DNA from 3 places in the Kitasatospora sp. NPDC059747 genome. Region 3 is predicted to be linked to each of the others. Evidence: riboswitches for the same ligand, from Rfam matches in the RefSeq annotation. Region 3 holds a riboswitch; each other region holds the start of a gene.
What was found. Region 3 has a riboswitch for cyclic di-AMP ahead of ACFV4G_RS08280 (hypothetical protein). Riboswitches for the same ligand answer to the same signal wherever they lie in the genome.
Positions count from the first base shown of each region.

Region 1: linked by a shared signal. The riboswitch ahead of ACFV4G_RS20105 (transglycosylase family protein) and the one ahead of ACFV4G_RS08280 (hypothetical protein) in region 3 are both predicted to bind cyclic di-AMP.
Region 2: linked by a shared signal. The riboswitch ahead of ACFV4G_RS05880 (M23 family metallopeptidase) and the one ahead of ACFV4G_RS08280 (hypothetical protein) in region 3 are both predicted to bind cyclic di-AMP.

Region 1 is NZ_JBHWGV010000043.1:6,975-14,203, reverse strand. It holds gene ACFV4G_RS20120 (glycoside hydrolase family 13 protein) at 1-1,428, shown strand, start outside; gene ACFV4G_RS20115 (LacI family DNA-binding transcriptional regulator) at 1,454-2,473, shown strand; gene ACFV4G_RS20110 (hypothetical protein) at 2,648-2,848, opposite strand; gene ACFV4G_RS20105 (transglycosylase family protein) at 3,126-4,463, opposite strand; cyclic di-AMP (ydaO/yuaA leader) riboswitch at 4,450-4,609, opposite strand; gene ACFV4G_RS20100 (hypothetical protein) at 4,972-5,949, opposite strand; gene ACFV4G_RS20095 (DUF397 domain-containing protein) at 6,521-6,793, shown strand.
Region 2 is NZ_JBHWGV010000008.1:119,884-127,112, forward strand. It holds gene ACFV4G_RS05865 (TetR/AcrR family transcriptional regulator) at 1,121-1,690, opposite strand; gene ACFV4G_RS05870 (alpha/beta fold hydrolase) at 1,729-2,556, opposite strand; gene ACFV4G_RS05875 (YiaA/YiaB family inner membrane protein) at 2,699-2,989, opposite strand; cyclic di-AMP (ydaO/yuaA leader) riboswitch at 3,242-3,400, shown strand; gene ACFV4G_RS05880 (M23 family metallopeptidase) at 3,413-4,246, shown strand; gene ACFV4G_RS05885 (hypothetical protein) at 4,304-5,233, opposite strand; gene ACFV4G_RS05890 (GNAT family N-acetyltransferase) at 5,276-5,932, shown strand; gene ACFV4G_RS05895 (sensor domain-containing protein) at 6,033-6,791, shown strand; gene ACFV4G_RS05900 (hypothetical protein) at 6,877-7,229, shown strand, end outside.
Region 3 is NZ_JBHWGV010000013.1:12,149-19,377, reverse strand. It holds gene ACFV4G_RS08305 (8-oxoguanine deaminase) at 1-206, shown strand, start outside; gene ACFV4G_RS08300 (gamma-glutamylcyclotransferase) at 639-1,040, opposite strand; gene aceB (malate synthase A) at 1,216-2,865, opposite strand; gene ACFV4G_RS08290 (IclR family transcriptional regulator) at 3,069-3,866, shown strand; gene ACFV4G_RS08285 (hypothetical protein) at 4,144-4,635, shown strand; gene ACFV4G_RS08280 (hypothetical protein) at 4,658-5,941, opposite strand; cyclic di-AMP (ydaO/yuaA leader) riboswitch at 5,943-6,115, opposite strand; gene ACFV4G_RS08275 (MoaF N-terminal domain-containing protein) at 6,595-6,924, shown strand; gene ACFV4G_RS08270 (alpha/beta hydrolase) at 7,044-7,229, opposite strand, start outside.

The sequences.
Region 1 (7,229 bases), on a different contig from region 3:
CGCGCGGTGGACCCGATGTTCGGCACCCTGCTGGACGCCGACGCGCTGATCCGCGACGCCCACGACCTGGGCCTGCGGATCATCGTCGACCTCGTCCCCAACCACTCCTCGGACCAGCACGAGTGGTTCCAGCGCGCCCTGCGGGACGGCCCCGCGTCCCCGCTGCGCGAGCGCTACCACTTCCGTCCCGGCAAGGGCGAGACGGGCGAACTGCCGCCCAACGACTGGGAGTCCATCTTCGGCGGCCCGGCCTGGACCCGCACCGAGAACCCCGACGGCACCCCCGGCGACTGGTACCTGCACCTGTTCGCCCCGGAGCAGCCCGACTTCAACTGGGAGAACCCGGCCGTCGCCGACGAGTTCCGCTCGATCCTGCGGTTCTGGCTCGACATGGGCGTGGACGGCTTCCGCATCGACGTCGCCCACGGCCTGGTCAAGGCCCCCGGCCTGCCCGACCTCGGCGGCTCCGACCAGCTCAAGCTGCTCGGCAACGACGTCATGCCGTTCTTCGACCAGGACGGCGTGCACGAGATCTACCGCAGCTGGCGGGGGATCCTCGACGAGTACCCCGGCCAGCGGATCGGCGTCGCCGAGGCCTGGACCCCGACCGTCCAGCGCACCGCCAACTACGTCCGCCCCGACGAGCTCCACCAGGCCTTCAACTTCCAGTACCTGGGCACCGACTGGGACGCCGCCGCGCTGCGCGAGGTGATCGACGTCTCGCTCGACTCGATGCGCCCGGTCGACGCCCCCACCACGTGGGTGCTGTCCAACCACGACGTCACCCGGCACGCCACCCGCTTCGCCAACGAGCCCGGCCTCGGCACCCAGATCCGCACCCCCGGCGACCGCGCGCTCGGCCTGCGCCGGGCCCGCGCCGCCACCCTGCTGATGCTCGCGCTGCCCGGCTCCGCCTACGTCTACCAGGGCGAGGAGCTCGGCCTGCCGGACGTCACCGACCTGCCCGACGAGGTCCGCCAGGACCCGTCCTTCTTCCGCCAGGCCGGACAGGACGGCTACCGCGACGGCTGCCGCGTGCCGATCCCGTGGTCCGGCACCGAGGCGCCGTACGGCTTCGGACCGGTCGCCGGCGGGCCGTCCTGGCTGCCGCAGCCGGCCCAGTGGGCCGAACTCAGCGTCGAGGCGCAGACCGGCGACCCGACCTCCACCCTGGAGCTCTACCGCAGCGCGCTTGCCGTCCGCCGGGCGCAGCCCGACCTGGGCGCGGGCACCGGGGTCGAGTGGCTGGACGCCCCGCAGGGCACGCTCGCCTTCCGCCGCGGCTCCTTCGTCTGCACGGTCAACGCGAGCGGCGAGCCGGTGCGCATACCCGCCCCGGGCACGCTGCTGCTCGCCTCGGCGGAACTGGTCGTGGACGGCGGCGAGACGGTGCTCGCACCGGACAGCACCGGCTGGTGGGCGGTCTGACGTGGTTGCAATAGGCTCTGGGACCGTGACTACGGCGCGACTTTCAGACATCGCGGCGCAGGCGGGGGTCAGCGAAGCCACCGTCTCCCGCGTACTCAACGGCAAGGCGAACGTCTCCGCCGCCACCCGGCAGACCGTGCTGGCGGCGCTCGACGTGCTCGGGTACGAGCGGCCGACCCGCCTGCGCCAGCGCAGCGCCGGGCTGATCGGGCTGATCACGCCGGAGCTCAGCAACCCGATCTTCCCCGCGCTCGCGCAGGTCATCGAGCAGGTGCTCAGCCGGCACGGCTTCACGCCGGTGCTGTGCACCCAGACGCCCGGCGGGTCCACCGAGGACGAACTGGTCGAGATGCTGGTGGACCGGGGGGTGGCGGGCATCGTCTTCGTCTCCGGTCTGCACGCCGACTCCACCGCCGACCACGACCGCTACGCCCGGCTGGCCGGGCGCGGGGTGCCGTTCGTCCTGATCAACGGTTTCAGCGAGCGGATCGACGCGCCGTTCATCTCGCCGGACGACCGGGCCGCCATGTGGATGGCCGTCCAGCACCTCGCCGAGCTGGGGCACGAGCGGATCGGGCTGGCGGTCGGCCAGAGGCGGTACGTGCCGGTGCTGCGCAAGATCGAGGGCTTCACGGCCGCGATGCGCACCGTCCTCGGGCGGACGCAGGAGGAGGCCGAAGAGCTGGTCCACCACACGCTGTTCAGCGTCGAGGGCGGGCACGCGGCGGCGGGCGCGCTGCTGGACAAGGGGTGCACGGCGATCGTGTGCGGCAGCGACATGATGGCGCTCGGGGCGATCCGGGCGGTGCGGCAGCGGGGGCTGTCGGTGCCGCAGGACGTGTCGGTGGTCGGCTTCGACGACTCGCCGCTGATCGCCTTCACCGAGCCGCCGCTGACGACGATCCGCCAGCCGGTCGAGGCGATGGCGACGGCGGCGGTGGACGCGCTGCTGGAGGAGGTGGGCGGGAACGCCGCCCAGCGCGGGGAGTTCATGTTCCAGCCGGAGTTGGTCATGCGCGGCTCCACGGGGGCCTGCGCGCGCTGAGGCCGGTGACGGCTGTGTGAAGGGCCCCGGAGGGCGGTTGCTCTCCGGGGCCCTTCGGCGTGCCGTGCCGGGCTGTGCTGGGCTTGTGCTGTGCTGTGCCGGGCTGTGCTGTGCTGTGCTGGGCTTGTGCTGCGCCGTGCTGGGCTGTGCCGCGAGTGCCGTGACGGGTCGGGGTCAGCCCTCCTGGACGGTCGGGCGGTCGGCGGTGACGCGGTGGCCGTCGGCGGCGTCGCCGGTGCGGGTCTCGGTGCGGCGACCGCGGGCCAGGTAGTCGCGCAGGATCAGTTCGACGGCGTCCTGGGGACTCTTGGTGCCGGAGAGCATCATCGCGTCGATCGCGAGGTTCGCGTCGAGCGTGACGGTGACCTGGGCCATGGGTGACTCCTCCTCGGGTGCAGAGCAGCAGCATGCCCGCTGGGCCGGGGTTTGACCACGCGAATGCTCCGATGCGCGGAGCCGCGGGTGCGCGCCGGGGGGAGGCGGCACGGACTTCGGAGGCGGGTACGCCGAAGCCCCGGGGAGAGCGACCAGTCTCTCCCCGGGGCGGTGGGCGGGTGACAGATAACAGATGATGAAATCTGTTATCTGTCATCTGTTCGCTGTCATCCGCGATCCGTCACCCGTCCCCGGCGGGACGGTTCCGGAAGGATCCTCAGACGCGGCCGGCGAAGTCCGGCGCCCAGTTGGCGATGGTCTGCAGGCGGACGCCCGAGCTCGGGTTGGCGGCCTCGACGTACTGGCCGCCGCCGATGTAGATGGCGACGTGGTAGACGCCGGAGTCCTGGCCGTTGTTGGACCAGAACAGCAGGTCGCCCGGCTGCAGGCTGTCCAGCGAGACGTGGGTGCTCGCGGCGGCCTGGTCGTTGGCGACGCGCGGGATGGAGATGCCCGCGGCGCGCAGCGCGGCCTGGGTCAGGCCCGAGCAGTCCCAGCCGCCGTTGCCGGTGCCACCGTAGACGTACGCCTGGCCGACCTGCGCCTTGGCGAAGCTGACCGCGGCGGCCATCGAGCCGGTGACGGCCGGGGCCGGGGTCTGCGCCTGGGCGGAGGGCTTGGCGGCGGGCTTCGAGGACGGCTTGGCGGCCGGGGTCTGGGCCTCGGCGGCCGGCTGGGCGTTCACGGCGTTCCCGGCGGAGGACTGGCCCGGCTTCTGCGAGCGGTCGAACCAGTTGAAGTCACCGGACTGGCCGGCCGGAGCCTGGGCGGAGTCGCCGAAGGACAGGTGCTGGCCCGGGTAGATGGTGTCCGGACCGTCGGTCAGGGTGCCGCGGTTCAGATCGTACAGGCGCTGCCAGCCGCCCTTGACGTTGTGCTTGTCGGCGATCGTGGACAGCCAGTCGCCGGCCACGACGGTGTAGTCCGAGGCACCGGCCTGGGTGGTGCCTCCCTGGGTCCAGTCCTGGCGCTTCTGCGCCCAGGTGCCCTTGGCGGAGTCGGCGGCGGCCGGGGCCTGCGCCTGGTCCTGCGCCGGGGCGGCGGGCTTGGCGGCGGGCTTCGGGGCCGGCTTGACGGCCGGGGCGGCCGGGGCGGCCGGGGCGGCCGGGGCGGCCTTCGCGGTGCTCGCGGCGGCGGAGGTGTCGACGGCGGCCGGGGCGCCGCCCGCGGTCAGGCCGGCCTGGACGGAGCACACGGGCCAGGCGCCGGGGCCCTGCGAGGCGAGGACCTTCTCGGCGACGGCGATCTGCTGGTCCTTGGTGGCCTGGTTGGCCTGCGGGGCGTACGAGGTGCCGCCGAAGGCGGCCCAGGTGCTGGAGGTGAACTGCAGGCCGCCGTAGAAGCCGTTGCCGGTGTTGATGCTCCAGTCGCCGCTGCTCTCGCACTGGGCGACCTTGTCCCAGGTGGCGACGGAGGCGGCGGAGGCGGTGCCGGAGGTGAGGCAGGGGATGGTGAGGCCGACGCCGGCGACGCCGAGGGCGGCGATCACGCGGCGGGTGCGGCTGGACAGGCGAGTGCCGTTGGTGGGCAGCATGAAGACGCGGTCCTCTCCCACGCCTGCGAGGTGAGCTGTCGGATTCGGGCCGGAGTTGCCCGGCCGCGCTGTGGCGCGGCTTCACCCCTAGCCCAGGACCGTTCCGTGGATCGGTCCGGGGCGACTTACCTGTGGGTCCCCCGCTCCTGCCGTGGTGCGTTTTCGCGCTTCCAGCGCACCCGACGGCAGGACTCGGCGTTGCGGATGTGCTGGGTCCGTGTGGTCACGAACGGGGAGCACGTTAAGCAGACTTAAGTACGAACTGCAAATACCTGTGATGCGCATCACGGATTATGGAAAGCCACCAAAACTTTCCTTCTCCAAGATCGAAAATGATCGTTTTCTCGCAATAAACCTGCGGATGTGCACAACTGGCAGGTTCTCAGGAATCGCATGACGGGCGGTCACCCGATCGCAAACAATCACAGAACGGACATCTCGCGCATTCGGCTCTTAATTCCCTTACGCCGCAAGCCGAAAGGACCCGGAGCGCGATCGCTCCGGGCCCTTCCGTACGCGTTGTCGGCGGTTACTCGCCGGCGGCCTCCCCGGTCGCCCCGGAGGCCGTCCCACCGGCGGCGTGGGCCGCGCGGGAGCCCTCGGAGGCGGCCTCCGCCGCCTCGGCCTCGGCCTGGGCCTGCGCGGCGGCCAGGGCCTCCGCGGACGGCGCCGGCAGCGCGGCCAGGTACAGCGAGGCGATGAGCTGGCCGACCGTCTGGTAGGCGCCGAGCGGCGCGGCGGACGGGCAGCCGGTCTCCTCGGCGGCCGTGGCGAGCAGCTCGGAGTCCGCCTCCGGGCCGATCACCAGCGGGGCCAGCGCGGGGCGCTGCGAGCCGGTCTCCTTGAGGTGCGCGACGGCGGCGGCGACCGAGCCGGGCACGTCGAGCGCGGCGGGGACGACCGGGACGGCCAGGCGGGCGGCCAGCAGCACGCCGGTGATGCCGGCGGCGGCCGCGGCGTCCTCGCCGCCGACGGTGGTCAGCACGACGCCGTCCGCGGCGGTCGCGATGGCGAACAGGCGGGCGCGGTCGGCGCGGGCCAGCCCGGCCTCGGACAGGCGGACGTGGACGGCCTCGGCCAGCAGCGGGTGCGGGCCCAGCACGTCGGTGACGTGCGCGCCGTACTCGGCGGCGAGTGCGTGGAGTTCGGGCAGGAAGTCGTGCGGGCCGGGCACCAGGGGTACCAGGATCGGTGCCGGGACGCCGGCCTCGGCGGCGGCCGCCAGCAGCTCGCCGATGCTGCGCTCGGTGCCGTCCGCGCCCTCGGCGCCGTCGCCGGGGAGGTAGCCCACCGCGGTCTGGACGCCGTTCTGCTCGCTGCGGACGATCGAGAGCAGCTCCTCGACGACCGAGCGGGACTCGGGCCCGGCGGTCGCGGGCACGGCGAGCACCAGGGCCGGGGAGCCGGACGGGATCTCGGGGCGCTCGGGGCGACGGTGGCGCCCCCGCGCACGGGAGCCTGGAGTGCGAACGGGCAGTGGCGCGCCCGGGATGGCTGCGGTGCTCATGGCGGAGATCGTAGGACATCGGCCCGTCAGGGCTGCAGTCGGCTGCCGTGCCGGTTTCGCGCGAGCGTGGTGTGCGCGGCGCGCGGAGCTCTCGCGTGCGCGGGTCGATGAGCGGTCATTAGGTCATATTCCGGACATACCTGGCCCAACCCCCGCGCGTCCGCCGGTATCTCCTGGAGACGTGTCCGGTGGGGCGTCACGTTGCACCTGTGGCGCGTGAGATGTCTCACAGTCGACGGGCGGTCTGACGGAGGGTCACGAGTGCGCGACTCCCGGCTTTCGAAGATCAACATTTAGCGGGGAGCCGCTCACGGCCGGTTATCGGAAGCGGGCCGGTTCGGTCGGCTATGTCCGTTTACGTACCGTCAGGAGAAGGGTCCGTGAAGAGTTCAGGTCGGCCGGTGAAAGGCCTCGTGCACCTGCACCGTCTCGTGCTGATGCACGTGCACAAGGGCTATCATCGCGTCAAGTGAGGCGTTGTGCCGGGCTGGTACGGGGCCGGCCCGTTCGTTCGGCGGGTGCCGGGGGCGCCGCGCTGGACCGCAACTCCGGGGCTCTTCGGGAGACTTCTATGCACGACTCGCACGAATCGCAGGAACTGGGCGGCTCGTACGGTCCCTACAACGGGATGGCCGCCACCGAGCTGGAGGGAGTGGTCTGGCAGAAGAGCCTGCACAGCAACTCCCAGGGCAACTGCGTCGAGTTCGCCGCGCTGCCGGGGGGCGACGTGGCGATGCGCAACTCGCGCTTCCCGGACGGTCCGGCGCTCATCTACACGCGGGCCGAGATCGCCGCGATGCTGTTGGGGGCCAAGGACGGGGAGTTCGACCACCTGTCCGCCTGACCGGACGTCCGTCCGGCCGTTCACCGGGCCGTCCGGCCGCTTCACCGGACGTCCGTCGGTCCGGCCACCGCTCCGCACCAGGAGCCATCGGGGGGCCGTCGTGGGTGCTGACACCACGGCGGCCTTTGTCTTCTCCGCGGGCTCGGCCCCGCGGTCGTCCGCGCGGTTCGTCACGCGCTCGGTCACATGCTCGGTGGTGTGCCTCTTCGCGGGCTTCTCCACCGTCCGGTGCGCTGCTGTCCCGCGTAACGCTGCCCCGTGCACTGCTGTCCGGTGCGTTGCTGTCCCGCGCACTGGCGGCCCGTCGGCCGTCGGGGGCGCACTGGTCGTGGCGGGTGCGCTGCGGGGGGCCGGTGGGTCTCCGGCGCGAGCCCGGCGAGGGCGAACTACCGCTTCTTCCCGGGGTTTCGGTCCTCCCGGGGCGTCCATCGATCCG
Region 2 (7,229 bases), on a different contig from region 3:
CCTTCAGCGTGTCGCGCGCCCCGTTCTTGCCCTCCTGCCCTCTTGCTCGCCGCGCTGCGCGAGAAGTCGATCCCGCCGACTTCTCACGTGCCTCCGGGGACGAGCAGAACCGTTTCATCGCCGCCATGCGCAGAGTGCGCCGCCTCCCCACCAATTGCACCGCGCCAAAAGTCGGCCCATTCGACTTCCAGCGCGCTGCCGCTTCTGCCAGGCTCCGTGCGCGAGGCGCCGGCCGGGGCGACTTCTCATGCGGCTTGCCCAGTGCCCCACGGGTCTGCGCCCGCCGCATGAGAAGTCGCCCCTGCCGACTTCCCGCGCTGCCACCCGACCCCGTGGCCTCGACCTCGTCCGCATGAGAAGTCGAATCGGCCGACTTCTCGTGCGTTGTGCCCCGGGATTCCAGGGCGCGCAGGATGTCGAACCTGTCGACTTTTCGTACTGTCCTCGGGTGGCGGGGGTGGGGCGGTCGCGTCCTGCTCACCTGGGAGGTCGATCTCGCCGATTTCCCGCGCTGCCCTCAACCTGCTGCCGCGCCCTCGCGTGGCGAGTGGCCCGGTACTGTCGGCGCGAGGGGTTGCCGGCCTCGGGGGCGCGATCAGGACCGGCCCGAGTTCGGTCGCGCGAGAGGTCGAATCGGCCGACTTCTCGTGCGTTGTGCCCCGGGATTCCAGGGCCCGTAAGAAGTCGAACCTGTCGACTTTTCGTGCGGTCCTCGCGTGGCGGGGGAGGGGGCGGTCGCGTCCTGCTCGCCTGGGAGGTCGGTCTCGCCGACTTTTCGTGCTGCCCTGAACCTGCTGCCGCGCCCTCGCGTGGCGAGTGGCCCGGTACTGTCGGCGCGAGGGGTTGTCGGCCTCGGGGGCGCGATCAGGACCGGCCCGAGTTCGGTCGCGCGAGAGGTCGACTTGGCCGACTTCTCGTGTGTTGTGCCCCGGGATTCCAGGGCCCGTAAGAAGTCGACCCTGCCGACTTTTCGTGCTGCCCTGAACCTGCTGCCGCGCCCTCGCGTGGCGAGTGGCCCGGCACTGTCGGCGCGAGGGGTTGTCGGCCTCGGGGGCGCGATCGGGACCGGCCTCGATCTCGTCTGCGTGAGAAGTCGACGCGGCCGACTTCTCGTGTCGCCTCAGGCCTTTGGCCAGGTGTGGAGGCCGCTCGTCAGGGTGGTGATGAGGCGGTCGTGGGTGGTGGTCAGGTCTTCGGCGAGTTGGAAGGCTCCGGCGATCGAGAGGGACGCGAAGCCGTGGGCGAGGGAACGGACGGTGCGGGCGGCGTGGATGGCTTCGGAGCCGTCGAGGCCGTACTCCCGCAGGACGGCGACGATCACCCCCACCAGCCGGGCCGCCGCCGCGTTGAGGTCGTCGTCCGCCTGGGGGGCCTGCGGCAGGGCGTTGTACCGGTGCGGGTACGCCGTCGCGTAGGCGTGGTAGGCGCGGAGGACGGCGGCGACGGCGTCGTCCCCGCTGCGGCCGAGGGCGGAGTCGGCGAGTCGGGCGGCCAGTTCCTCGGTGACGCGGACGGCGATGAGCCGCCGCAGTTCCGTGAGGCCGCCGCTGACGTGCTTGTACAGGGAGGGGGTGGCGACGCCGGCCCGGGTGGCGACGGCGGCGAGGGTGAGGCCGTCCGGGCCCTGGTCGTCGATGAGGGCGAGGGCGTGGTCGACGACCTGCTCGGGCGTCAGTCCGACTCGGGGCATGGCTCGGTCTCTCTGTGTCGTGATCCGGGGGAGGAGGCTCAGGCGATCTCGGCGAGGAAGGGCAGCAGGGCACCGGCGACGGCCTGCGGGTTGTCGGCCATCGGGTAGTGCCCCGAGCCGTCGATCATCACCTTCCGGGCGCCGAGCGCCGCGGTCTGCCGGTCGGCGACGACCTCCGGCTTCGGGAAGTCGGGGTCCTTGGTGCCCATGAGGACGAGCGCCGGGCACCGCACGGCGGCGGTCCAGCCGACGGGCGAGGAGTCGCCGCGGACGTGTCCGCGGGTGGCGGTCCTGCGGCCGGGGGTGCGCAGCGCGTCGACGAGCCCGGCCACGTACGCGTCGAAGTCGGCCGGCTTGGCGCCCGGGTAGGCGAGCTTGCGGTGGTAGAAGCCCCAGAACGCGGGCCAGTGGATGACGACGGTCCCCATGGCGTGGACGACGCCGCGCATGAGGGCGTTCTGCGGGAGGTTCTCGATGAAGGCGTCGATCAGGACGATCCCGGCGACCCGCTCGGGCGCGTCCCCGGCGACCTTGACGACGGTCGCCCCGGTGTAGGAGCTGCCGGCCAGGACGGCCCGCTCGATGCCGAGGTGGTCGAGCAGGGCGAGGACGTCGGCGGCGATGGCGCCCGGCGCGTAGTCGTTCCAGGCGATCGAGGACTCGCCGAAGCCGCGCAGGTCCATGGTGATGACGCGGTGGCCGGCGGCGGCGAGAAGCGGGACGAGGTGCCGGTACGAGCGGCGGCTGTCGAGCATCCCGGGGAGGAGGACGACGGGGGTGCCGTCGCCCTTCAGGGTGTCGTCGAAGGCGATCCGGCCGCCGGGAACGTCGAGGTACTGGGTGTCCGGGGTGGTGGTGCCGTTCATGGTGGGCCTCCTCGGTCCGCTGCTGCGGTGGCATCGGCGGTGCTGCCGATAGCCCTAAAGCTAAGGCTAATAGCCTTAGCCGTCAAGCTATCGGCCCGCCCGATGTGAGGAGGCCGTCCGCGCCGACCGGCACCCCGCCCCCTCACGTCCCTTCGACCTTGAACGGGTCGTGCTCGCTGAGCAGCTTCTCCAGCCGGGCCTGGTCCACCCGGGTGACGATCTCGTTCGTCTCCTGCTTGTCCCGGATGACCTTGGCGAGCGTGAAGGAGGAGGTGACGGTGTAGAGCAGGCCGATCCCGAGGAAGGCCCGGGTCCAGGCCCCGACCGGCAGGTAGGCGATCCCGAGGGCGAGGGCGGTGCCCGACAGGGCGAAGGAGAGCACGGCCTGGAGGTAGTACGCGGCCGTGGTGCGTGACTGCATCGGTGCGTTCATGGCGCCAGGATGGCGGCGGTCCGGCCGCCGCACATGAGTAGGAGTACTCAGACGGGCCTGGTCGGGCCGTCGTTCGGTGATGCCCAATCACGTTAAGTAGTGCCAGGGGTGGGTAAGAGTCGCAAATCAGTCATAGGGCACAAGCCGCCCGCCCGGTTGTCGGCCGTCCCGGGCGGATGGCTTGGAATCAGGGCGCCCTAGGATTAACGTTTGATAACGCAGCGCGGTCGAAACGCCGTACCCAGACGGCACCGTGCGCCGTCGCCTAATCCCGCCGGCCGGCCTCCGGGCAGGTCAGGGAGCCGGGGAACCACGTTCCTTGGGGTGAATCGGCGGGGCCCCGGCCCGGCCGTAGGAGACCTTCCTGCTCCGAACCCGTCAGCTAACCCGGTAGGCGCGAAGGAAGGAAAGGAGCACGCCTCCGTGGCGTCGACGCACACCCCGGCACAGCCCGCCGGCCCTGCCGCCGGTACCCAGCTCCTCGACCACCCCCGTCCGGCCGGGGACGAGTTCCCGGCCCCGGAGGCCGAGGCCAACCGCCACCGGATGCCGCGTCAGACCCGCGGAGCCTCCCCGCTGCTCGGCGTCACCGCCGTCGCCGCCACCCTGGGCGCCACCGGCTTCGCCTCCGCGACCCCGGCCGCCGCGCCCGCCGTCGAGTCCCCGGACGAGGCCCCGGTCGCGCTCGCCGCAGACCCCGGCCTCGCGCTCGCCGCCCGCATCCAGCAGCAGGCCGACGGCCAGCGCACCGCCGCCGAGGAGAGCGCCCGCGTGCAGGCCGCGCAGGAGGCCCAGGCCAAGGCCGCCGCCAAGGAGGCCGAGGCGAAGAAGGCCGCTGACGACGCCGAGAAGGCCAAGGCCGCCGCCCTCACGCTGCCGGTGCGCGACTACAACCTGAGCGCCCACTACGGCCAGAGCGCCCGCTACTGGGCGCACCTGCACACCGGCCTGGACTTCGCCGCCGGCACCGGCACCGCCGTGTTCGCGGTCGGCCAGGGCACGATCACCTCGGCCGGCTGGTCCGGCGCGTACGGCTACCGCATCGTCGAGACCCTGCCCGACGGCACCGAGATCTGGTACTGCCACCTGTCCTCGATCATCAAGGGCAGCGGCACGGTGACCTCCGGCCAGCAGATCGGCAAGGTCGGCGCCACCGGCAACGTCACCGGCCCCCACCTGCACCTGGAGGTCCGCCCGGGCGGCGGCGCCCCGGTCGACCCGGAGACCTGGCTCCAGCAGCGCGGCCTGAACCCCTAGCCGCCGCGCAACGCAAACAGGAAAGGCCCCGACCGTCGCCGGCCGGGGCCTTCCGCATCAGTCCCGTTCCGACGGCTCCGACGGCCTCGACGATTCCAGCGATTCCGACGGCTCCGACGCCTGCGGCAGCTGCGCCAGGTACGCCTCGATCTCCGCCGGCCCCGGCTCCGGCGCGAGCTCCGGGAACTCCTCGACCAGCAGCCGCGGCAGCCCCGGCACCGTCCAATCGCCGCACAGCGCGAGCGCCGCCTGCACCGCCGCGTCCTCGAACTGCCCGAAGTCCCCGGCCAGTTCGTCCGGCATCGGGCGCCCCAGCGCGTTCAGCTCGGCGAGGTTGCGGTAGCTGCGCCGCATCAGGCCCTGCTCCAGCAGCCGCCGCGCACCGTCCGTGGCCATGCCGACCGACAGCACCCGGCCCGGGCCCCAGCCCTGCTCGTCCGGCTCGTCCAGCCACCCGGCCTCGGCCAGCGCGGCGAACGCGTCCAGCCGGTCCTCCTCGGCCAGTTCGAGGAACCCGGCGAGCCAGTCCCGCACGGCGGCCCCGTCCGTGACGTCCACCCCGTGCGCGCGCAGCAGCACCGCGTACAGCCGGGGCCACGTCACCAGGTCCGCCCGGCGCAGCAGCCCGGCCGCGACCTCGCCCTGCCACTCGGCCTCGGCGTGCAGCCGCTCCTGCCGCTTGGCGTTGAGCCGCTTCGCCGCCCGCTGGTGGTCGACCAGCAGCCGGACGGCCTCGCCGTACGCGAACGGGTCCTCGTCGGGGGCGGGCTGGACGTACAGGTGGAGCCGCTCGTACAGCAGGTGCTCCACGGCGTCCGAGGTCAGTTCGGGCCAGCCGTCGCGCATCCTGCCCTCGCCCAGCTCCAGCAGCGCCAGCACCGTGCGCAGCGGCGCCTCGGCCACCGGGGTGCGGCCCTCCGCCGCCGCCCAGGCGAGCAGGTCGGCGGCCCTGGTGCGCGGGGCGAGCCGCAGGTCTTCGTCGTTCATAGCTCGAACGGTAACCGCTGGTCGGGGGTAGGGTCGGCAGCCATGGTCCCCGTACGTCTCACCGGCCCCCGGCTGGCCATCCGCGAGTACCACCACACCCCGGAGGAACTGGACGCGCTGCACGCGCTCTTCGGTGACCCGGAGGTCACGCGGTACCTCCCGTTCGAGCCGCGCGACCACGAGGCCTGCGCGGACCAGCTCGCCCTCTACCTGGAGGGGGCGATGGAGGAGGAACGCGACACCTACCGGCTGGCCGTCACCCTCCACGGCGCCGATGCCGCACCCCGAGCCGACGCCCGAGCCCGAGCCGAAGCCGACGCCGCACCCCGAGCCGACGCCGGAGCCGACGACCCGGCGGACGCCGCGCCGATCGGCCAGGCCGCCCTCACCCTCGGCCCGTACCGGTCGGCCGAGCTCGGGTACGTGCTGCGCCGGGACGCGTGGGGGCACGGCTACGGGAGCGAGACCGCCCGGCTGCTGTGCGTCCTCGCCTTCGACCACCTCGGCCTGCACCGGCTGGCCGCCTCCGTGGACGTCGACAACGCGGCCTCCGTCCGGGTGCTCGGGAAGCTCGGCTTCCAGCGGGAGGGCCGGGTCCGGCACGACGTCCTCAAGGGCGGCGTCTGGTCCGACTCGTACCTGTACTCGCTCCTCGCCGACGAGTGGCGGGGGAGCGGAACGGCGGGTACGGGGGGTTAACCCCACCCCGGATCCGCCAGGCCTCCGGATGCCGCCGGACCACCCCGCCCCACAAGAATGGAACCGTCAGCAGGGGAACGAGACGGGCAGGGGCCGGGACATGAGCAGCTTCACCACACACGACCGCGACTGGGACGTCCTGGACGGCCACGACGGCCGCACCGGCGAGCGCACCGACGACAGCCGCCCCGCCCGGGCCCGCCGCACCGAGGAACCGCCGCCGTTCTGGCGGGCGCCGTTCTCCGCGCACTACTACCGCGAGGTCGGCTACGCCCTCACCGGGCTGCCGGTCGGGCTCGTGGGCTTCGCCGTCGCCGTCATCCTCTTCTCGTTCGGCGTCGGCACTTTCGTGACCGCCCTCGGACTGCCTGTCCTGGCCGGGCTGACGGTCGCGGCCCGCGGCTTCGGCCGGCTGGAGCGCTCCCGGGCCCGCGGCATGCTCGGCCTGGACGTGCCAGGACCGGCGCCGGTGCGCCAGAGCCGGCCCGGCACGTGGGGCGCGATCACCGCGCGGCTGGCGGACGCGGCCGGGTGGAAGGGCGTGCTGTACCAGGTGGTCATGTTCCCGTGGGCGGTGTTCAGCTTCGCGATGACGCTGGTGTTCCTGCTGGTCGGCTGGACGATGGCGCTCTACCCGCTCTACCACTGGGTCTTCCCGACCTTCACCTCGTGGCGGGGCTACAAGGTGTTCGACTACACGGACGGCAAGGGCATCGAGCACGTCTACTTCGTCGAGGGCGCCGGGCAGATCGCCGCGGTGTCGGTGGCCGGCATCGTGATCGTCTTCCTCACCGCACAGCTGGTCCGCAGCCTGACCAACGTCAACCGGGCCGCGATCCAGGGCCTGTGCGGCCGCTGACCCGCCGAACGAGCCCCTCCCGGCCCCGACCGCGCCCCGGAACGTTCCGGATGCGGCCGGGGCCGGCCCGTGTTGCGATGGCCGGGTGGCCGACGACACCCCAGCCGCAGACCCGGCCGCAGACCCGGCCGCAGGCCCAGCCACGGACCCGGCCGCGGACCCGGCCGTGGACCCGGACCCGCTGGTCACCTCCCGCCCCCTGGACGAGTACTGCGCGCTCTTCGGCCTCACCCGGGCCCGGTTGGCCGCCCTGCCGGGACCGGTGCTCGACTGCCCCGGCGGCGCCGCGGGTCTCCCCGCCGAGGCCCGCGCCCTCGGCTGCCGCGTGATCGCCGCCGACCCGGCCTACGCCCTGCCCCCGCCCGCCGTCGCCGCCCACGCGCTCGCCGCCCGGGCCGCGATGGCCGCCGCCATGACCACCCGCCCCGAGCTGTACCT
Region 3 (7,229 bases):
CGCTGTGGAAGATCGACGGGATCATGCACTCGTCCATCGCCGACCCGGTCGCGGCCCTGACGTTCGGCGCGCTGCCGCCGCTGTCCGTCCTCTTCGTCAACGGCAACGCCGTCGTCGAGAAGGGGCAGCTGACCACCGTCAACGAGGACCGCATCGCGCGCGACTGCGCCCGCGCCGCGAAGGAGCTCGCGGCCCGCCCGGTCTGACGGACCGGTAGCCCGCTCCTCTTCCGTTCCCTGTACTCCGGGCCGCCCAGGGACGGTGCGTGACCCGGACTCCGCGCGCCACACCCGGCGCGCGGACCGCCCCCCCGGTCCCCCGGCGGGGGGCCGGGGCGGCGGCTGTGGGGGGGGCGGGGGGGCCGCCGGGGGGGGGGCGGTCCCGCGTCGCGCGCCCGCAACCCCGGGCGCGCGCACCGCCGCCCCGGACCCACGGCGAGGGTCCGGGGCTGCGGCGTGCCCGGGGGGCGCCGAACGGATAACAGCGAACAGATAACAGATGACGAAAGTTGTCATCTGTTATCTGTTCGCTGTTATCCGTCTTTGGTTGTCCGTCTGCTGTCGGCCCCTAGAACAGCCCCCAGCCCCCAGCCCCCAGCCGTCAGGCCGGTCAGACCGGTCAGGTTTGGTCAGGCTTGGTCAGGCCGTGCGCCCCAGCGTCGCCAGGTAGGCGCGCCACCCGCCGTGGTGGGTGATCTCGCGGTGGACGCCGCGCTCCAGCTCCCCGCGGGCAAGGAGCATCGACAGGCACGCGGAGCCGTCCTCCAGCTCGATCACGCCGAGCTCCAGTTCACGCGGCTCCCCGGGCAGGATGACGTCCCGCAGGCGCTCCAGGCTGATGTCGTACAGCTCGCCATCGATCGCGCTGTCCACGTCCGGGTCCGCCAGCAGCCCCGGGCAGACGTCCGTCCCGCCGCTGTGGTCGATGGAAAAGAAGCGGTAGCCGGGGGCGGTCCGGGCCGGCCCGATCAGCGCGTCGGCGACCTTGGCGTGGAACGGTCCGCCGGCCATCGCCTGGCCGTTGAAGAAAATGCGTGCCATGGGTGAACTCCTCACGAGAACAAGGACCACGGCAAAGGGGCCGTGGCAAAAAAGGCCGTTCCGCACGGCGACGAGAGGACAGGTGGATTCGTCGCCGTACGGAACGGAGTAGTGGCCCGCCGGCATGCGCCACCGCGGCAGGCGTGCGGCGGTGGCACCGGCGGATAGCTTGGGGTCAGCCCAGCAGGGGCAGCGCGGGGAGGGTCAGGAAGTCCGCGAACTCCTCGGCCAGGGCGACCTGTTCGAAGAGCTGGGCGGCCTCGCGCCAGCGCCCGCCGGCGTACCCGGCCTCGCCCAGCTCGGCGCGGAGCTCGGCCAGCTCGGTGGCGACCAGGCCGCGCACCAGCTCGGCGGTGGCCTTCTCGCCGGTGTCGGAGAGCACGACGCCGTTGTGGATCCACTGCCAGATCTGCGAGCGGGAGATCTCGGCGGTGGCGGCGTCCTCCATCATGTTGAAGATGCCGACGGCGCCGAGGCCCCGCAGCCACGCCTCGATGTAGCGGACGCCGACCTGGACGGCGTTGTGCAGCCCCGCGTGGGTGCAGGTGCCGCCGGCGCCGGCGATGTCGAGCAGTTGGGCGGCGGTGACCGGCTCGGACGGCCCGGGGTTGTCCTTCTGGTTGGGCCGCTCGCCGAGCACGGCGTCGAAGGAGGCGCGGGCGACCGGGACGAGGTCCGGGTGGGCGACCCAGGAGCCGTCGAAGCCGTTGCCGGCCTCGCGGTCCTTGTCGGCCCTGACCTTCTCCAGCGCGGCCGCGTTGACCTCGGGGTCCTTGCGGCTGGGGATGAATGCGGCCATGCCGCCGATCGCGTGGGCGCCGCGCTTGTGGCAGGTCTGCACCAGCAGGCGGGTGTAGGCGGCCATGAACGGCGAGGCCATGGTGACGCTGTTGCGGTCCGGCAGGATGTAGTGCTCGCCGGCGTCGCGGAAGTTCTTGACGATCGAGAACAGGTAGTCCCAGCGGCCGGCGTTGAGTCCGGCGGCGTGGTCGCGCAGCTCGTAGAGGATCTCGTCCATCTCGAACGCGGCGGTGATGGTCTCGATCAGGACGGTGGCGCGGACGGTGCCGTGCGGGATGCCGAGCTGCGCCTGGGCGTGCGTGAACACGTCGTTCCAGAGCCGGGCTTCGAGGTGGCTCTCGGTCTTCGGGAGGTAGAAGTACGGGCCGGAGTTGGGGTCCTCCGGACCCTTGGCGAGCAGCCGGGCCGCGTTGTGGAAGAAGTACAGGCCGAAGTCGAAGAACGCGCCGGCCACCGGGACGCCGTCGACGAGCAGGTGGTTCTCGTCGAGGTGCCAGCCGCGCGGGCGGACCACGACGGTGGCGAGTTCGGCGGCGGGCTTGAGGGCGTAGGCCTTGCCGGCGTCGCTGGTGAAGTCGATCCGGCCCTCGTAGGCGTCGATCAGGTTGACCTGGCCGCTGACGACGTTCTCCCAGGTCGGGGAGGTCGCGTCCTCGAAGTCGGCGAGCCAGATCCGCGCGCCGGAGTTGAGGGCGTTGATGACCATCTTCCGGTCCGTGGGGCCGGTGATCTCGACGCGGCGGTCCTGGAGGGCGCGCGGCGCCTCGGCGACCTTCCAGTCGCCGGCGCGGACGTCGGCGGTCTCCGGGAGGAAGTCGAGCGTGCCCGCCTGCGCGATCTCGGCGCGCCGGGTCTTCCGCCGGGCGAGGAGTTCCTGCCGGCGGCCCTCGAACGCGCGGTGGAGGCCGACGACGAAGGCGACCGCCTCCGGAGTGAGCACCTCCTCCGCCCGGTGGACGCGCGGACCGGCGACAGTGACGACCGGAGCGGCGGGGGAGACGCCGGGTCCCTGATCTGTGGCCATGAGCAGGACACTCCTAAGACGGTTGAGCCTGGCGAAGGGAGCTCCGGTGGGAGCTTCCTTTGGGGAACTTCCTTGATCCGAACCCACCTGTCGGCGCATTCGATTCTGTAAGGTGGAGACTAGTTTCCGCGATACAGAATTTCAACGGTTTGTTGATGTGATCGCCGGGACTCTACTCCTCCCCGACAGCGAAGGGAACGCCGGTGGTTGCGACCCCCGACACAGCATCGACGACGGGCGCCGACCGCGCGAGCGGCGGCGTGCAGTCCGTCGAACGCGCCTTCCAGCTCCTGGAGGCGCTGGCCGACTCCGGCGGCGTGGCGACGCTCAGCGAGCTCTCCACCACCTCCGGCCTGCCGATGCCGACCATCCACCGCCTGGTACGTACCCTCGTGCAGCAGGGTTACGTCCGCCAGGACACCGCCCGCCGCTACACCCTCGGCCCCCGGCTGATCCGGCTCGGCGAGACCGCCGGGCGCCTGCTCGGCAGCTGGGCCCGCCCCTACCTGGCCGAGCTGATGGAGGCCACCGGCGAGACCGCGAACCTCGCGGTCCTGGAGGGCGGCGAAGTGGTCTACGTCGGGCAGGTGCAGTCGCGCCGGTCGATGCGGATGTTCACCGAGGTCGGCCGGCGGGTGCAGCCGCACTGCACCGGCGTCGGCAAGGCGCTGCTCGCCCAGCTCCCCGAGGAGGAGGCCCGCGCCATACTCGGCCCCAACACGCTGCCCGCGCACACCGAGTACACCGTCACCGACCCGCAGGAGCTGCTGCACCAGCTCGCCGAGGCGCGCGAGCGCGGGTACGTCGTCGACGACCAGGAGCAGGAGATCGGGGTGCGCTGCATCGCGCTCGCCGTCCCGGGCGCGCCGACGCCGACGGCGCTGTCGGTCTCCGGCCCCGAGGCCCGCATCCGGGCGCTGGAGCAGCAGGACGGCGCGGCCTCGCTCGTCCCGGTGATGCACAAGATCGCGGCCCGGCTCGGGCAGGTCCTCGCACCCTGATGGGTGATCAGTTGAGGTGTCATGCGCAGGAAGTCGGACTGGTCGACTTCCTGCGCACGCGTTCCTCCGTTCGAGCGGACGGAGGGCGGGGCGCGGCGACGGCCGCCCGCCGCTCGGCCACCCTGGTGCGGACGCGGCCCGCGACAGCGCAGGCGGCCGGAGCACGAGGGCATGGTGAACGGCGATGGAGCGCAGGCGCAAGAGGCTTCGCGGCAGGACGGGGAACGCGACACGGAGCGGGACGTGGCTGACGGTGGCCGTGGCGGCAGGCTGTGCGGTGGCGACGCTGACCGCCGTCCCGTCGTGGGCCGGGCAGCGGCCCGACCCCCGTCCGGCCGTGCAGCTCGCGCCGGAGAGCCGGGCCGCGGCGCTGTCCGACTCCGACCTGGAGGTCGTCCGGCTCGACCCCAGCCCCGCGCCGCCCGGCGGCACCACGACCGTGCACGCCTTCGTCGCCAACCTCGGCCCGGACACCACCGCCTCGCCCTTCACCGTGATCGTCACCCTGCCGGAGGAGGTGACGGCGGTGGGCCCGTACTTCCCCGAGAACTGCGAGGCGTTCCTGGGCCGCGAGGTGCGCTGCACCTTCGGCCCCGGCCTGCCCGAGGGACGCAGCGCGACCGCGCTCGTCACGGTGCGGATCTCCCCCATGGCGCATACGGGCCTGCTGACCGGCGGGAAGGTCACGGTGATCAGCCCGGACGACCGGCACCCGCGCAACAACCGGCAGCCGTTCGACATCAGGGTCGTCGAGACGGCTGCCGGTTGAGGTCCGCTACGGCCGGTGACGGCTACCGGTACACGCGGACGTAGTCGGCGGCGAAGGTGATCGGGGCGGTCCCCTGCGGCGCGGGGTGGTACTGCCCCGCGCACACCGACAGGTTGAGGATCAGGTACGCCGAGAAGTTCGCGCCGACGCCCTTGCCGTCCGAGAACACCTTCACGCCGTTGACGTACCAGTCCACCGAGGTGGCGCCGTAGTACGTGCCGATGGTCACCCACTGGTCCTTCGCGACGGCGCTCGCGTTGGTGTAGTAGTCGAAGTTGCCCGGGTTGACGTGGTTGGTCAGCTCCAGGAGGTTCGGGTTGTCGGGGTGGTACTCGAAGGAGTCGATCTCCCCGTTGCCGTTCTTCCAGGTCCACAGGGCCGGCCAGGCGCCGGAGCCGGCCGGCAGCTTGACCCGGGTCTCGGCGTAGTCGCCGGTCTTGACCTGGAAGCCCTCACTGGAGCCCTCGGTGGTGAGGAAGCCCGTGTTCCAGGACTGCTTGCCGTTCTCCAGCGTGTTGCTGCCGGGGGTGGCGGTGAAGGTGGCGACGCCGTTGGCCACGCTGACGTTGTTCGGGTCCAGCCAGTCGAGCTTGTTGTCGTCCGGGTTGTGGTTGCCGTACTTGTACGCGGTGCTCTTGTCGCCGACCCAGCGCTGGCCCCAGTTGATCGGGCCGTTGAACTCGTCGGACCAGGTCAGCGACTTGCCGGCGATCGGGGAGGACGGCTCCGGGGTGCTCGGGGTGGCGGTGGCGCTCGGGGTCTGCGTGGGTGCCTGCGTGGGTGCCTGGGTGGGCGTGGGGGTGGGGGTGGGCATGGCCGACGGGGTGGTGGTCGGGGCCGGGGAGCTGGAGACGACGAGCTGCTGCGACGGCAGGTTGTGCCAGGCGCCGCCGAAGTCCTGCCAGAACCCGAACTGGGTGTAGGTGCCGGCCGGCAGGGCACGCGCGCCACTGGTGAAGGTGTAGCTCCACGGGCAGATCGGCACATTGCTGGCGTTGCCGGGGAAGTCGAGGTTGTTGCCGGCCGCGTCGCGCACGCCGACACCGACGGTCTTGGCGGTGAAGCAGGACGAGGAGTGGACGGTGAGGGTCGCGGTGGCGGCCCGGCCGGCGACCATCGTGGCCGGGGCGAGCCGGTCCTGGGTGACGGTCGGACCGGTGGCGGCCTGGGCGCCGGGCGCGGACTGGAGGCCGAACAGGCCGGCGCCGGTGATGGCGAGCGCGCCGGTGGCGGCGAGGGCGGCGGTGCGGCCGCGGTGGGACGGGCGGGCGTGGCGGGGCGCGGGGCGCCGGGCAGGCTTGTGCATGGGGTGTCCTCTGCGACGCCTGCGAGGTGAGCTGTCGGGTTCGGACTGAGAGGTCGCCCGGCCGCCGGTGGGAACGGCTTCACCCCAAGCCGCGGCCGGCACGCGCGAGGGCGTGCCGGGTCGTGGCGCTGACCTTGGTTCCCCCGCTCCCGTCCGCTGTGGTGCTCGGTTGCCCGCCGTCGGGTGGACGGGACTCGGCGTCCCGGCGGCGGGGTCCGCGAGGGCGGACGCCGTTGCAGGCTAGGCAGTCGGTCCGTGAACGGACAACTCGTCTCGGCCGGTTGTCGCGCAGCTCACAGTCGTGTCGATCAACTACGGTGCGCAGTGGATCAGTTGGCCGGCATCCCGGCGGGCCGTTGATGTTCGGGCGAGCCGGGCACCGATCCGGACCCCGGCGTCCGGCGCCCCGGCGGGTTCGAGGCGGTCGCGCCCGCCGAGCAGCCGGGTGCCGCCGGCCGTCGCGGTGCCGGTGCCGGTGTCACCTGTTGGCCGGCGGTGCCCTGGCGGGCCTTGCGTGGTGACGGTGACGGGGGTGCGTCTTCACTGGCAGTGGCGTGCGAGCTCGCCCGATCGGATAAATTGGAGGTCCGACATCCACCGTCGTGCACAAGAGCACCGCGCCCCCTCCCGCAGAGACGAGGAACCGCCGCACCATGACCGCGCCCCTGCCCGCCTTCGCCGGCCGCACCTACCTCTTCCGGGCCGACAACGGCGCGGCCTTCCGCAACGCCTACTCGGCCGACGGCAAGCGGCTGCGCTGGGAGGGCCTCGGCGAGTCGGCGGGCCAGTGGGAGGACGTGGCGCTCCACGTCGCCGAGGTCGCGCCCGAGGTGTACTTCGTCAGCTGGACGGAGCAGAGCGGCATCACCGTCAGCCACGTGATGGACCTGGTCCGGCTGACGGTGCGCGCGTTCTGGACCTTCGAGGGCGAGGGCGGCCGGGTCGGCGAGCTCCACACGGGGACGCTGGAGCGGGTGGCCTGAGGCCGGCCGGTCCGCGAGGCCGGCGACCGTCGGGCTGCGGAAGCCGGCCGGCTGCAGCGAGTCAGGCCGCGGGGACCGTCCGGCTGCGGGGCCCGGCCGTCAGCCTACGAAGGCCGGCTTCAGGCTGCGGGGGCCGGCTGATTCGGCTGGTTCGGAACCTTGAGGTGCTCGGACAGCCACTCCAGCGAGGACGGCAGCAGCTTGCTCCACGTCTCGAAGTTGTGGCCGCCGGTCTCCAGCATGCTGTACGAGACCTTCATCGGGCCGGGGCTCTGCACCGCGTCGATGAACGCCTCGGTGTCGTG